DNA from 2 places in the Streptomyces sp. NPDC001219 genome. Region 1 is predicted to be linked to the other one. Evidence: riboswitches for the same ligand, from Rfam matches in the RefSeq annotation. Region 1 holds a riboswitch; the other holds the start of a gene.
What was found. A riboswitch is a leader RNA that binds a small molecule or an ion and turns the genes downstream of it on or off. The one in region 1 is predicted to bind glycine.
Positions count from the first base shown of each region.

Region 1 (7,612 bases):
CGTGACTTCGAAAAACGCTGGTGAGACTTCTGAGCGGGTGCCAGGCACGGCCATCAGCGGCTGCGTGGGTCCAGCGCGTCCCTCAGACCGTCACCGAGCAGGTTGAACGCCAGCACGGTGACGAAGATCGCGAGGCCGGGGACGATCATGTACTGGGGGTCGACCTCGTAGTACTTGACCGCCTGGTTGAGCATGCCGCCCCAGGACGCCTGCGGCGGCTGGATACCGACGCCCAGGAAGCTCAGCGCCGCCTCGAAGAGGATGTTGGAGGGGATCAGCAGCGTCGAGTAGACGATGATCGGCCCCACCAGGTTGGGCAGCAGCTCCCGGAAGAGGATGAACGGCCCGCGCGCCCCCATGCCGCGGGCGGCGTCCACGAACTCCCGCTCACGCAGCGAGAGCGTCTGCGCGCGCACGATCCGCCCCATGTAGGGCCAGTTGAAGAATCCGATGACGAAGATGAGTACCGAGATGTGCAGCGGCAGGCCCTCCAGGCCGAAGGCGCCGCCCTGCAGCGAGGCGGAGATCGCGATGGCGAACAGCAGCAGCGGGAAGGCCAGGAAGACATCCATCATCCGGCTGATGACGGCGTCCACCCGCCCCCGGTAGAAGCCGGCGACCACACCGAGCACGGTGCCGATGGCGACCGACAGCAGGGTCGCGCCGAACGCCACGATCAGCGAGACCCACGAGCCCTCCAAGATCCGGGCGAGCAGATCGCGGCCGAACTTCGGGTCCACCCCCAGGGGGTGGTCCCCGCTCATCCCGCCGAAGTCGCCCTTGGGAAGCGTGGTGTTGGGATCGATCAGCGACTGGTGGGGGCTGTTGGGGTCCAGCCCCAGCAGGGACTGGAGGGGACGGGAGAGCGCGGCGACGAGGATGAGCAGGATGACAACGATGGCACCGGCCACCGCGACCCTGTCCCGCCGGAAGCGCAGCAAGGCGATCTGACCGAGCGAGCGCCCCTCGATCTGCTTTCCTTCCACGCCTTTCAGCACCGCTTCCGGCTGCGCCTCAGCAGCTGCTCCGGTGGTCTCGATCGGTGCGGTCACGGTGCCCTTGACCCCTCTCGGCCGACAGAGGCCGGCCCATGCGACGCCGCGGTAACGGCCTGATTCACATCACTGGTGCAAGTCGTGCCGGCATCGCGGGAGTTCGCCTGATATGAGGTTCGAAAGGTGCGCGCGACGCCGTAAAGGGATGACGCTCGTACATCGGGCCGAGACCCTGTGTTGCCGGAGTCTTCATCCGATTCGCGATCAGTCACCAGCCCTGAAGGGGAAAGGATGCGTAACTGTGATGTGTTCCGCGGCTTTCCGTTATACGGACACCAGTTCGGGCTGAGCGGAGCACAAACCCGTGGGAAAGGGGCTCAACCACGGGACGCATGGGGCGAATTCACGCCGGGGTCACGCCGGAGCGCGACCGTCCGGCGTCAGTACGGACGCGGGTAGCCGTAACCGTAGGAGGGCGCGGGGGCCGGCGGCTGGACATAGCCGTCGCGGTCGAAGAACGGGCGCGTGGAGGCCCGCATCCACATGCCGACCGGGTCGTACTCGTCGTTCATCGCGACCGTGGAGACGGGCAGGCCGTCCGGGACCGCGCCGATCGACTGCTGGATCATCAACCGCACCGAGTCCACCGCCGGTTGGCCGGTGTCGTACAGATCCAGGCCGATCGCCAGATACGGGGCACCGAGCGCGGGCTGCACCCAGGCCCGGCGCAGCGACCGCACCGCGGGCGTACGGTGCGCGTTCTGGGCGAGGAGTGCGTAGAACTGCGGGATGTCGATGACCGGTTCCGAGATCCGCAGCGGGCCGGCGGGCAGCCGGTCGAGGCCGCCGGCGATCCGGCGCAGATCGAGCCAGGGGATACCGACACCGCCGCCGGGGGCGTGCGGATTCAGCCACAGGCCCCAGCGGTCGGGGAAGAGCGCGGCGGCGATCTCCGGGCCGGTGACCACCTCGTGGTCGCGGTTCCAGCCGGAGGCGGCGAGTTCGGGCGCCGAGGTCACACACGGCGCGTAGCCGAGGCCCTCGACCTCCATGTTTCCGTACTGCGCGTCGGGCATACCGGCCCGGCCCTGCCAGAGCAGCATCCAGACCTGGCCCGCGGCGAGCGCGTGCAGCAGTGCTTCATAGGCGTCGTAACGGCCGGGCGAGATCTGCTGGAGCAGCTGCTCCAGCTGTCCGGCCGCCGCCGGTCCCTGATGCGCACCCGCGCTCACGTGGTCCGTCCCTTCTCTCGGCAGGGCACGTGGGGTGCGCCCGCCTGTCATCCAACCAGCTTAGGGCTTGCCCTACGAGTGGTCCCGGGCGTAGAAGGGCCGCACACGCTCCAGCATCCAGCCGGCGACCGGGTCACCCTGGGCGAGGTCGAGCATGACGAGCTGAACGGGCCAGGGCAGCGGCACCGTGCCGAGCGCACGTCCCAGGGCTGACAGTACCGCCTGGCGGGCGGTGCCGTCCTGGAGGGCGACGACGTCGGCGGCGACCTGAACACCGACGAACAGCGCGGGCGTGTCGCCCTCGACGCTTGCCAGGGCACGCCGGGCACTCAGGACAATTCCGGCGCCGGAGAACTCCAGTCCGGCCGCGGCCAGGAAGTCCACCGGCTCGTCCTGCCAGTCCGGCTCGAAGAGCCGCACCCGGCCGCCGCTCGGCAACCCCTCGATGTCGTGGTGGCCCCCATGCCGGTCCCGGCACAGCTCGGCCACCGCGGGCGGCGGCAGCGGGACGCCGACCGTGCCGTCGGGGTTGACCGCGATACCGAGCTGCGGCGGCAGCCCGCGGGCGAACTCCCGTGCCGGGGCGACGGTGAAGGACATGTGCGAGCCGATCACCCGCAGGAACTCCTGCTCGGAGCTGTAGACCGGGACGTAGGGCGCACCGTCGAGCTCGACGGTGGGCAGGTCGAGGCCGCCCGCGCCGGGGCCCGCGCTCTCCGGGCCGCCGCCTTCGGGCAGCGGCACCCACAGCCGGCTACGGCCGAGGACCTCGACGATCCGGCCCCCGGCGCCCGGGTGTCCGACCGAAGCGGACAGCACCTCTTCGAGCTCGTTCGCCGGCCATGCCAGCTGCGGTATCCCCTGCTCCGGAAATGTCATGTGTCCCACCCGTTCCCAACCGCGCCATCTGGCCAAAGACACTAAACGAGAAGACGCGCGCGGTGGCGTGCGGGGGCGGTGTCCGGCGACTAGTGGAACGTGAGCGTCTCCAGCGCGCCGGCCGCGCGCCGGTCGAGGAGGACGGCCGAGCGGAAGCCCTCCGGCAGCCGGGCCGACTCGGCGGCGCCGACCAGTCGGCCCACCGCCCCGCGGTGGCGTGCGAAGGCGTACCCGGACACCCCGCGTCCCCGTGACTCCTGGCCGGAGAGCGCCACCTCGGGTGCCACGTCGAGCAGCACCAGATGCGCACCGCGGCCGCCGCGCAGCGCCGCGCGCGCGATCCAGCGGCGCACCCACGCCAGAGTTCCGCAGTCGTGCACCACCACGCTGTGACCGGAGCGCAGTGCGCGGCGCAGGGTCAGATAGTGGGCGGCCCGCACCAGCGGGCGGTAGAGGCCGTACGGCAGCCGGCGCAGCCTGCCGCGCTCCCAGCGCTCGCGGACGTCCTGTGAGTCGATGCGGTACACCTCGGCGCCGCGCCCGTCCAGGGGCGGTACGACGCGGTGCATGAAGGTGCTCTTGCCGCTGCCCGGCAGCCCGGAGACCACCACCAGGTCGCCGGCCGGGAACCGCAGCTCGGCGGCGCCCGGGGCCCGCGCCTCGCCCCGCAGGTCCACGACCGCGGCGCCGCGCCCCGGCCGGAGGACGGACCGCGGCGCACGGCCGGTCCGGGTCCTGGCGGCGGACGGCGCCGCCGGCGCGGCGCCCGGGGGCACGACCCCTGAAGTCGCCCCGAATGCCGCTTCACTGTGCACCGTGATCGCCCTCCCCGCCCGTTCTGGTCCGGTTTGGTTCCGTCCCCTACCCGCAGAGTGTCAAGAAAAGGTAATGCCCATCAAGGTGATTGTGCGATCCGCCCATGTCGTGGACGGTACGGCGGCTGGGGCTCCTTTATCCGGCGTTCCCGTGTAATGATGTGGCCGCCACGTGCACATCACAGCTCACCCGTGCACCGCCAACTGCATACCGGCCGCTTGTAACCTGCGCGGGAGAGTCCCCGGCCGTGATGGCGGGGCGCCGAAGGAGCAAGTCCTCCCTTGAATCTCTCAGGCCCCTATACCGCGCGGGCGAGGCAGATCTGAAAAGCGAGCCGCAGCCCGTGGGCCGGCTCCACCCAAGGTGCAAACCGGGTCCGTTCGCGGTATCCCGGTGAACCTCTCAGGTTCCGATGACAGATGGGGAGAACGTCTTGTCACCCCTGCCTGGGAGCCCAGAACCATGACTGATGCCCCCCGTCGCACCGCGCTGGACGCCACCCATCGCGCGCTCGGCGCGACCATGACCGACTTCGCCGGCTGGGACATGCCGCTGCGCTACAGCAGCGAGCGCGACGAACATGTCGCCGTCCGCACCCGCGCCGGCCTCTTCGACCTCTCCCACATGGGCGAGATCACCGTCACCGGCCCGCAGGCCGCCGACCTCCTCGACTACGCGCTGGTCGGCAACATCGGCGGCGTCAAGACGGGCCGCGCCCGCTACACCATGATCTGCGAGGAGGCCGGCGGCATCCTCGACGACCTGATCGTCTACCGCCTCGCCGACCAGGAGTACATGGTCGTCGCCAACGCCTCCAACGCCCAGGTGGTGCTGGACGCGCTGACCGCGCGGGCGGGCGGCTTCGACGCCGCGATCCGCGACGACCGGGACGCCTACGCGCTGCTCGCGGTGCAGGGCCCGGAGTCCCCCGGCATCCTCAAGCAGCTCACGGACGCCGATCTGGACGGGCTGAAGTACTACGCGGGGCTGCCCGGCACGGTCGCCGGGGTGCAGGCCCTGATCGCCCGTACCGGCTACACCGGTGAGGACGGCTTCGAGCTGTTCGTCCGGCCGGCCGACGCGGTCGCCCTCTGGGAGGCGCTGACCGCGGCGGGCAAGGACACCGGGCTGGTGCCCTGCGGGCTGTCCTGCCGGGACACCCTGCGCCTGGAGGCGGGCATGCCGCTGTACGGGCACGAGCTGACCACCGCGACCACGCCGTTCGACGCGGGCCTGGGCCGGGTCGTGAAGTTCGAGAAGACCTCCAACGGCGGAGACTTCGTGGGCCGCGCGGCACTGGCCACGGCCGCCGAACGCGCCGAGACCCGGCCGCCGCGCAAGCTGGTCGGCCTGATCGCCCAGGGCCGCCGGGTGCCGCGCGCCGGATACCCGGTCGTCACGGCCGACGGCACGGTCATCGGCGAGGTCACCTCCGGGGCCCCCTCCCCCACGCTCGGCAAGCCCGTCGCCATCGCCTATGTCGACGCGGCGTACGCCACGCCGGGCACCGAGGGTGTCTGTGTGGACATCCGTGGAAGCCATGAGCCGTACGAGGTCACCGCTCTGCCGTTCTACAAGCGGCAGAAGTAGCGGCCACCGGCGGCGGCGCGCCCCCCGCGTCCCGCCACCCCCGGGACTCCCCCGGACCCGGTCCGGGTGGGGGTACCCCCAGCGGTGGCTGGGGGAGTGCCCCCCTTCACGATCACACCCTCGCGTACAGGAGAATCGAGCCATGAGCAACCCCCAGCAGCTGCGCTACAGCAAGGAGCACGAGTGGCTGTCGGGCGCCGAGGACGGCGCCTCGACGGTCGGCATCACCGAGCACGCGGCCAACGCGCTCGGCGACGTCGTGTTCGTCCAGCTCCCTGAGGTCGGTTCCACGGTCGCGGCGGGCGAGACCTGCGGCGAGCTGGAGTCGACCAAGTCGGTCAGCGACCTCTACTCGCCCGTCGACGGTGAGATCACCGAGATCAACGAGGACGTCGTCACCGACCCCTCACTGGTGAACTCCGCCCCGTTCGAGGGCGGTTGGCTGTTCAAGGTGAAGATCAGCGGCGAGCCGGGCGACCTGCTCTCGGCCGACGAGTACGCCGCCTTCATCCAGAGCTGAGCCCCGGCTCGCCCCCGCTCCCGGCGCCGCCCGGACGGGGGACCTCCGACCCGCCACCGCCCGTGTGGAAGCCCCCCGGACCCCGTCCGGGGGCCCCGCGCACCGCCTGACTCCCCAGGAAGATCTCATGTCGCTTCTGAACAGCTCCCTCCATGAGCTCGACCCCGACGTCGCCGCCGCCGTCGACGCCGAGCTCCACCGCCAGCAGTCCACCCTCGAGATGATCGCGTCGGAGAACTTCGCCCCCGTCGCCGTCATGGAGGCCCAGGGCTCCGTCCTCACCAACAAGTACGCCGAGGGCTACCCCGGCCGCCGCTACTACGGCGGCTGTGAGCACGTCGACGTGGTCGAGCAGATCGCCATCGACCGCATCAAGGCGCTCTTCGGCGCCGAGGCCGCCAACGTGCAGCCGCACTCCGGTGCGCAGGCCAACGCCGCCGCCATGTTCGCCCTCATCAAGCCGGGCGACACCATCCTGGGCCTCAACCTCGCCCACGGCGGCCACCTCACCCACGGCATGAAGATCAACTTCTCCGGCAAGCTCTACAACGTGGTGCCCTACCACGTCGACGAGAAGTCGAACCTGGTCGACATGGAGGAGGTCGAGCGCCTCGCCAAGGAGCACCGCCCCAAGCTGATCGTGGCCGGCTGGTCCGCCTACCCGCGCCAGCTCGACTTCGCCGCGTTCCGCCGGATCGCCGACGAGGTGGGCGCCTACCTCATGGTCGACATGGCGCACTTCGCCGGCCTGGTCGCGGCGGGTCTGCACCCCTCCCCCGTGCCGCACGCCCACGTGGTCACCACCACCACCCACAAGACCCTCGGCGGTCCCCGCGGCGGTGTGATCCTGTCCACCCAGGAGCTGGCCAAGAAGATCAACTCAGCGGTCTTCCCCGGTCAGCAGGGCGGCCCGCTGGAGCACGTCATCGCCGCCAAGGCCGTCTCCTTCAAGGTCGCCGCGTCCGAGGACTTCAAGGAGCGCCAGCAGCGCACCCTGGACGGCGCCCGCATCCTGGCCGAGCGTCTCGTCCAGGACGACGTCAAGGAGTACGGCGTCTCGGTGCTGTCCGGCGGCACCGACGTCCACCTCGTCCTGGTCGACCTGCGCGACTCCGAGCTGGACGGCCAGCAGGCCGAGGACCGTCTCCACGAGGTCGGCATCACCGTCAACCGCAACGCGATCCCGAACGACCCCCGCCCGCCGATGGTCACCTCCGGCCTGCGGATCGGCACCCCGGCCCTGGCCACCCGCGGCTTCCAGGCCGAGGACTTCCGCGAGGTCGCCGACATCATCGCCGAGACCCTCAAGCCGGGCCACGACACCGAGGCCCTCAAGGCCCGGGTCACCGCGCTCGCGGAGAAGTTCCCGCTCTACCCGGCGCTGTGACGCGTCTCATGCGGTGATCTCCCGGACCGCCGGCTGACGGCGGTCCGGGCGTGAACGGGCCGTGAGCCCGGGGCTGTTGGCCCCGGGCTCACGGTGTGCGGGGGCCGGTGCGCGCCGGGGGGCCGACAGCGCGGTGCCATTCCTGTCATTTGGCCGAAATAAGGTGTCGGCGGCATACGTCAACGGCCCTTCG
Region 1 covers NZ_JBSFJF010000023.1:56,331-63,942, reverse strand. The annotation lists gene ACWC9R_RS17470 (ABC transporter permease) at 54-1,052, opposite strand; gene ACWC9R_RS17465 (enhanced serine sensitivity protein SseB C-terminal domain-containing protein) at 1,436-2,227, opposite strand; gene ACWC9R_RS17460 (enhanced serine sensitivity protein SseB) at 2,300-3,106, opposite strand; gene ACWC9R_RS17455 (AAA family ATPase) at 3,196-3,921, opposite strand; glycine riboswitch at 4,143-4,238, shown strand; glycine riboswitch at 4,239-4,351, shown strand; gene gcvT (glycine cleavage system aminomethyltransferase GcvT) at 4,385-5,512, shown strand; gene gcvH (glycine cleavage system protein GcvH) at 5,655-6,032, shown strand; gene glyA (serine hydroxymethyltransferase) at 6,160-7,419, shown strand.

Region 2 (7,612 bases), on a different contig from region 1:
TGGAATTCCGTCGCGGTTCCGACGGTCTCTTCACCGTCGCCGACGTCGGCAGCCTGAACGGCACCTACGTCAACCGTGAGCGGATCGACTCCGTCGCCCTCGCGACCGGCGACGAGGTCCAGATCGGCAAGTTCCGTCTGGTCTTCTACGCGAGCCAGCGAGGCGCCGGTATCTGACCGGCCGGGGAAGGCGTATGCGCGATACACCGAAAGGCGGCGCCGGTTCTGCCGGTGCCGCCTCCTCGGATGGCAAGCCGGTGAGCATCGGCACGGTGCTCACCCAGCTGCGCGAGGAGTTTCCCGAGGTCACCATCTCCAAGATTCGCTTCCTGGAGGCCGAGGGACTCGTCGAGCCGAAGCGCACGCCTTCCGGCTACCGCAAATTCACGCAGGACGATGTCGGGCGGCTGGCCGCCGTCCTGCGGATGCAGCGGGACCACTATCTGCCGCTCAAGGTCATCCGGGAGCATCTCGACGCTCTGGCGCGCGGTGAGCAGGTGCCGCTGCCGGCCCCGGCCGCACCCACCCGGGATCTGGTCGAGGGCCTGCCCGACCCGGATACGGAGCCTCCGACGGCTGCCCGGATCGGCCGGGCCGAGCTGCTGGCCGCCGCGGACGTGGACGAGGCGGCGCTCGCCGACTGGGAGTCCTACGGACTCATCGTCCCCCATGCGGACGGCGGATACGACATCGAGGCCGTCACGGTCGCCAAACTTGTCGCGGACCTGGGCCGATTCGGTCTGGAGCCGCGGCATCTGCGTGCGGTGAAGGCGGCGGCCGAGCGCGAGGCGGGCCTGGTCGAACAGGTCGTTGCACCCCTTCGGCGGCACCGTAACCCGCAGACCAGGGCGCATGCCGAAGCCACCGCCAGGGAGCTGGCGACGCTGTCCGTACGGCTCCACGCGGCCTTGCTGCAGAGCGCGCTGCGGGTCCGCCCGTAGCGAGCAAACGAGTGCCCGACTACCCAAACCTGCCGGGCACGTCCTAGGGTTGCTGTGTGAACGAGCTCGACGTCGTGGGTGTCCGGGTGGAAATGCCTTCCAGCCAACCGATCGTGCTCCTGCGGGAGGTGGGAGGCGATCGATACTTGCCCATTTGGATCGGGCCAGGGGAGGCCACCGCCATCGCCTTTGCCCAGCAGGGCATGGTCCCTGCCAGGCCGCTGACGCACGACCTTTTCAAGGACGTGCTGGAAGCGGTGGGCCAGGAGCTGACGCAGGTCCGCATCACGGATCTGCGCGAGGGGGTTTTCTATGCCGAACTTGTCTTCGCGAGCGGGGTCGAGGTCAGTGCGCGTCCGTCGGACGCGATAGCGCTGGCCCTGCGCACCGGAACGCCGATCTTCGGTACGGACGGTGTGCTGGACGACGCGGGGATCGCCATCCCGGACGAGCAGGAGGACGAGGTGGAGAAGTTCCGCGAGTTCCTCGACCAGATCTCGCCCGAGGACTTCGGGACCAACAGCCAGTGATATCGGCCAGTCGAACCGCCTGATTCCGGCCAAACAATCAGGCCTTCCCCGTGCGAGGTCACGAGAAACCACTCGTAGGGTGATTATCACTCGGCGTGGCGAGCGCGGCGATCGTTGACGCACCCCGAGTGACTGCATACCGTCGATGTGGCAGGTCCCGTCCGGGACGTGGAGGACGGAGGGCGGCGTGGCAATCACCGGCGACGGTATGGCGGCGGAAGGGGCGTTGCCGCTCCACTCGAGCGCGGCAGCGAACCCTGCGCCGGCACCGGCCGCGGCGGTGTCGGGGGACTGCGAGGCTCAGAACATCGGCTATCGCGGCCCGACCGCTTGTGCGGCAGCGGGCATCACTTATCGGCAGCTCGACTACTGGGCGCGTACGGGCCTGGTGGAGCCGAGCATCCGGCCGGCCTACGGCTCCGGCACCCAGCGGCTCTACAGTTTCCGGGACGTCGTGGTCCTGAAGATCGTCAAGCGGCTGCTGGACACCGGGGTGTCGCTGCAGAACATCCGCACTGCCGTCCAGCATCTGCGCTCGCGCGGGCTGGCGGATCTGACGCGGATGACGCTGATGAGCGATGGCGCGACGGTCTACGAGTGCACCTCGCCCGACCAGGTCGTGGATCTGCTCCAGGGCGGTCAGGGCGTCTTCGGGATCGCCGTCGGAGTGGTCTGGCGGGACGTGGAGGGCGCGCTGTCACAGCTCCACGGGGAGCGCGTCGACACCGGCGAGACGCTGATCGGGAAGAACCCGCAGGACGAGCTGGCGCGGCGGCGTCACCGCGCGGGCTGAGTCCCCGGGCGGAGCGCGCGGCCCGGCATGGGGCCGATTGTCAGTGGCATGGGGCAGCATCGGAGATGTGAGACCCGCGCCGACGATCCTGCATCTGGACATGGATGCGTTCTTCGCGGCCGCCGAGCAGGCGGCCAAACCGAGCCTGCGCGGAAAACCGGTGGTGGTCGGCGGCGTCGGCGGGCGCGGTGTGGTCTCCACGGCCTCGTACGAGGCGCGGGTGTTCGGGGTCCGGTCCGCGATGCCGACGGCCCAGGCCCGTCGGCTGTGTCCCAACGCCGCCTATCTCAGCCCTCGCTTCACCCTGTACCGCCAGGTGAGTGAGGCGGTGATGGAGCTGCTGCACGCGCTGTCGCCGTTGGTGGAGCCGCTGAGCCTGGACGAGGCGTTCGTCGATCTGGAGGCGGGCGGGGTGCCGGCCGAGTCGGCGGCCGTACGGGCCGTGGGGGAGCAGCTGCGGCGGGACATCCGGTCCGCGACGGGGCTGACCGGCTCGGTCGGGCTGGCCGGGGCGAAGATGCTGGCGAAGATCGCCTCCGAGGCGGCCAAGCCGGACGGCCTGGTGGTGATCGAGCCGGGCACGGAACGGGAGCTGCTGGGGCCGATGACGGTGCGGACGCTGCCCGGGGTGGGGCCCGCGACGGCCGAGACGCTGCGCCGGGCCGGGATTCATACCGTTCAGGAGACCGCGGAGGCCGGTGAGGCCGAGCTGGTGCGGCTGCTGGGCAAGGCGCACGGCGCGGGGCTGTACGGGATGGCGCTGGGGCAGGACGACCGGCCGGTGGTGGCTGAGCGGGACGCCAAGTCGATCTCCGTCGAGGACACCTTCGAGGTGGACCTGACCGACCGGACGCGGGTGCGGAGCGAGGTGCTGCGGCTGGCGGACCGGTGCGTCCAGCGGCTGCGGGCGGCCGGGCGTTCCGGGCGGACGGTGGTCATCAAGGTGCGCAACTACGACTTTTCGACGCTGACCCGTTCCGAGACGCTCCGCGGACCCACCGACGATCCGGCGGTGATACGGGAGGCCGCTGTGCGCCTGCTGGAGACGGTGGACACCACCGGCGGGGTGCGGCTGCTGGGCGTGGGGGTCAGCGGGCTGGCGGACTTCACACAGGAGGACCTGTTCGCCCAGGTGGCGACGGAGCGGGAGGCGGCGGAGTCGGCCGCGGCGGCCGCTGCCGCGGCGGCGGAGCAGGCCGCCGGGGGCGCGGAGCGGCGGGAGGCCGAGGAGGAGCCGCCGCGGCGCTGGCATCCGGGGCTGGACGTGGTGCACGAGGAGTACGGCGCCGGCTGGGTGCAGGGGAGCGGGGTGGGGAGGGTGACCGTCCGCTTCGAAACGCCATGGTCCGCACCGGGGAGGGTGCGGACCTTCGCTGTCGAGGACCCGGCGCTGCGGCCGGGGGAGCCCCTGCCGCTGGTGGGCGGGGCGCCGGCGGATGGTCAGTCGTCCGAGCCGGCGATCTTGCCGAAGTTGGTGTCGCCGGAGCCCGGCACCGGATCAGAGGTCGGGGAAGAAATATCCAGGCGATAGTGGTGATAGAGCTGAAGTTCCTGCTCAGGGGAGAGGTGACGGCCCACGCCGAAGTCCGGGGCGTCCTTGATCAGTTTGCGGTCGTAAGGAATGTGCAGTCCCTCATCGACCATTTTGCTGGGCTCCAGGGGGACGAACGCATCCCGGCTGAAGAGTCCGGTGCGTACGGCCGCCCACTCCGGTTCCCCCGTCGCATCGTCGAGGTAGACCTCGTCGATGGTCCCTATTTTCGCGCCGTTACGGTCGAATGCTTTGCGGCCGATCAGGCTTCGGGGATCGATATCGGTTTGCACGGCCCCTCCAATTGGTCGCAACTGCCCTGTGACAACTACCAAACGGCACATTTCATGCCCCGGCCACTCGAAGGAGCCTTCGAGAGCCACGCTGGTAGGCTGGCGATTGGCCGCAGACCCCGTGCGGGAGAGTCCTTGTCGTTCGCGACCAGGGCGCCGAAGGAGCAACTCCTCCCCGGAATCTCTCAGGCACCCGTACCGCATGGACGAGGTCACTCTGGAAAGCAGGGCGGGCCACGGACGGCACAGCGCCGAGACCCCCCTCACCGACGGTGAAAGCCGGGCCGCTCCTGGGCGGGCCGGTGAAGCTCTCAGGTTAGATGACAGAGGGGGAGGCCGTCCGGGCACCCGCGCCGTGGTGCCCCTCGTAGGTCGCACCGACCAGGAGGCCCCCGCAGATGACCACCAATCGCATCTCCTTGACCGAGCTGGAAAGCGGCACCCCCTTCGAGCGCCGGCACATCGGTCCCGACCAGGCGGCGCAGGCGAAGATGCTCGCGCACATCGGCTTCGGGTCGCTGGACGAGCTCACCGCCACCGCCGTGCCCGATGTGATCAAGAGCGCCGAGGCGCTCGGCCTGCCGCAGGCCCGTACCGAGGCCGAGGTGCTCAAGGAGCTCCAGGGCCTGGCGGACCGCAACCAGGTCCTCGCTTCCATGATCGGTCTCGGCTACTACGGCACGTTCACCCCGCCGGTGATCCTGCGCAACGTCATGGAGAACCCGGCCTGGTACACGGCGTACACGCCCTACCAGCCGGAGATCTCGCAGGGCCGCCTGGAGGCGCTGCTGAACTTCCAGACCATGGTCGCCGACCTGACCGGACTGCCCACCTCCGGCTCCTCGCTGCTGGACGAGGGCACCGCCGCCGCTGAGGCGATGGCGCTCTCCCGCCGTGTCGGCAAGGTCAAGCAGGGTGTCTTCCTGGTCGACGCCGACTGTCTGCCGCAGACCGTCGCCGTGATCGAGACCCGTGCGGAGCCCACCGGCGTCGAGGTCGTGGTCGCGGACCTGTCCGACGGCATTCCGGCCGAGATCGCCGAGCGCGGTGTGTTCGGTGTGCTGCTCCAGTACCCGGGCGCCTCCGGTGCGGTGCGTGACCCCCGCGCCCTCATCGAGCAGGCCCACGAGCTGGGCGCGATCGTCACCGTCGCCGCCGACCTGCTCGCCCTGACGCTGCTCACCTCGCCCGGTGAGCTGGGCGCGGACATCGCCGTCGGCACCACCCAGCGCTTCGGTGTCCCGATGGGCTTCGGTGGACCGCACGCCGGCTTCATGGCTGTCCGTGACCAGTTCGCCCGCAGCCTCCCCGGCCGTCTCGTGGGCGTCTCCGTCGACGCCGACGGCAACAAGGCCTACCGGCTGGCGCTGCAGACCCGTGAGCAGCACATCCGCCGGGAGAAGGCCACCAGCAACATCTGCACCGCGCAGGTGCTGCTCGCCGTCATGGCCGGCATGTACGCGGTCTACCACGGGCCCGAGGGCCTGCGGACCATCGCCCGGCGCACCCACCGCTACGCCGCGGTCCTCGCCGAGGGCCTGCGGGCCGGCGGGGTGGAGATCGTGCACGACGCGTACTTCGACACCCTGACCGCGCGGGTGCCCGGTCGGGCCGCCGACGTCGTCGCCGCCGCCCGCGAGGCCGGGGTCAACCTCCGGCAGGTCGACGCGGACCTGGTGGGCATCGCCTGTGACGAGACCACCGGGCGGGCGCAGCTGGCCGGCGTCTGGAGTGCCTTCGGGGTGCAGGGCGACGTCGAGCAGCTGGACGCCGCCGCGGCCGAGGCGCTGCCGCAGGGGCTGCTGCGCCACGACGACTACCTCGCGCACCCGGTCTTCCACGAGCACCGCTCCGAGACGGCGATGCTGCGCTACCTGCGCACCCTCGCCGACAAGGACTACGCGCTGGACCGCGGCATGATCCCGCTCGGCTCCTGCACGATGAAGCTGAACGCCACCACCGAGATGGAGCCGGTCACCTGGCCCGCGTTCGGCCAGCTGCACCCGTTCGCGCCGGCCGGCCAGGCCGAGGGCTACCTCACGCTGATCCAGGAGCTGGAGGAGCGGCTGGCCACGGTCACCGGCTACGACAAGGTCTCCATCCAGCCGAACGCCGGGTCGCAGGGCGAGCTGGCCGGTCTGCTGGCCGTCCGCGCCTACCACCGCGCCAATGGCGACGAGCAGCGCACGGTCTGCCTGATCCCGTCGTCGGCGCACGGCACCAACGCCGCCAGCGCAGTGATGGCCGGGATGAAGGTCGTCGTCGTCAAGACCGGTGAGGACGGCGAGGTCGACACCGACGACCTGCACGCCAAGATCGAGAAGCACCGTGACGAGCTCGCGGTCCTGATGGTGACCTACCCCTCCACCCACGGGGTGTTCGAGGAGCACATCACCCAGATCTGCGCGGCGGTGCACGAGGCCGGCGGCCAGGTCTACGTCGACGGCGCCAACCTCAACGCGCTGGTCGGGCTCGCCGAGCCCGGCAAGTTCGGCGGCGACGTCTCGCATCTGAACCTGCACAAGACCTTCTGCATCCCGCACGGCGGCGGTGGCCCCGGTGTCGGCCCGGTCGGCGTCCGCGCCCACCTGGCGCCGTACCTGCCCAACCACCCGCTGCAGCCGGGCGCTGGCCCCGAGACCGGCGTCGGGCCGATCTCCGCCGCTCCCTGGGGCTCGGCCGGCATCCTGCCGATCTCCTGGGCGTACGTCCGCCTTATGGGCGGTGAGGGCCTCAAGCGCGCCACCCAGGTCGCGGTCCTCAGCGCGAACTACATCGCCAAGCGCCTGGAGCCGCACTACCCGGTGCTCTACACCGGCCCCGGCGGTCTGGTGGCGCACGAGTGCATCATCGACGTCCGGCCGCTGACCAAGGCGACCGGTGTGAGCATCGACGATGTGGCCAAGCGGCTGATCGACTACGGCTTCCACGCGCCGACGATGTCGTTCCCGGTGGCCGGCACCCTGATGATCGAGCCGACCGAGAGCGAGGACCTCGCGGAGCTGGACCGGTTCTGCGACGCGATGATCGCCATCCGTGCGGAGATCGAGAAGGTCGGCTCGGGGGAGTGGGACAAGGACGACAACCCGCTGCGCAACGCCCCGCACACCGCGGGCGCGCTCGGTGGCGACTGGACGCACCCGTACACCCGCGAGGAGGCCGTCTTCCCGGCCGGTGTCTCCGTCGCCGAGAAGTACTGGCCGCCGGTGCGCCGGATCGACGGTGCCTACGGCGACCGTAACCTCGTCTGCTCCTGCCCGCCGCTGGACGAGTACGACAACTGACCCACGGCAGCAGCAAGGGCCCTCGGCAGATCTGCCGGGGGCCCTGTGGTTCGTGGTGAGCGCGGCGGGTCAGGCGGCGGCGCCGACCCGGGTGCGGTGCGGGGCGATGACCTGCCCGTCCGGGAGCAGCTCACCGGTGTCCTCGAAGAGCAGGACGCCGTTGCAGAGCAGGCTCCAGCCCTGCTCCGGATGGTGCGCCACAAGGTGTGCGGCCTCCCGGTCGGTGGAGTCTGCTGACGGG
Region 2 covers NZ_JBSFJF010000070.1:6,658-14,269, forward strand. The annotation lists gene ACWC9R_RS30925 (FHA domain-containing protein) at 1-176, shown strand, start outside; gene ftsR (transcriptional regulator FtsR) at 194-940, shown strand; gene ACWC9R_RS30935 (bifunctional nuclease family protein) at 997-1,470, shown strand; gene ACWC9R_RS30940 (MerR family transcriptional regulator) at 1,658-2,263, shown strand; gene ACWC9R_RS30945 (DNA polymerase IV) at 2,331-3,794, shown strand; gene ACWC9R_RS30950 (PRC-barrel domain-containing protein) at 3,704-4,087, opposite strand; glycine riboswitch at 4,202-4,298, shown strand; gene gcvP (aminomethyl-transferring glycine dehydrogenase) at 4,486-7,371, shown strand; gene ACWC9R_RS30960 (DUF5999 family protein) at 7,441-7,612, opposite strand, start outside.
Region 2: another riboswitch for glycine. It lies ahead of gcvP (aminomethyl-transferring glycine dehydrogenase); the one in region 1 lies ahead of gcvT (glycine cleavage system aminomethyltransferase GcvT).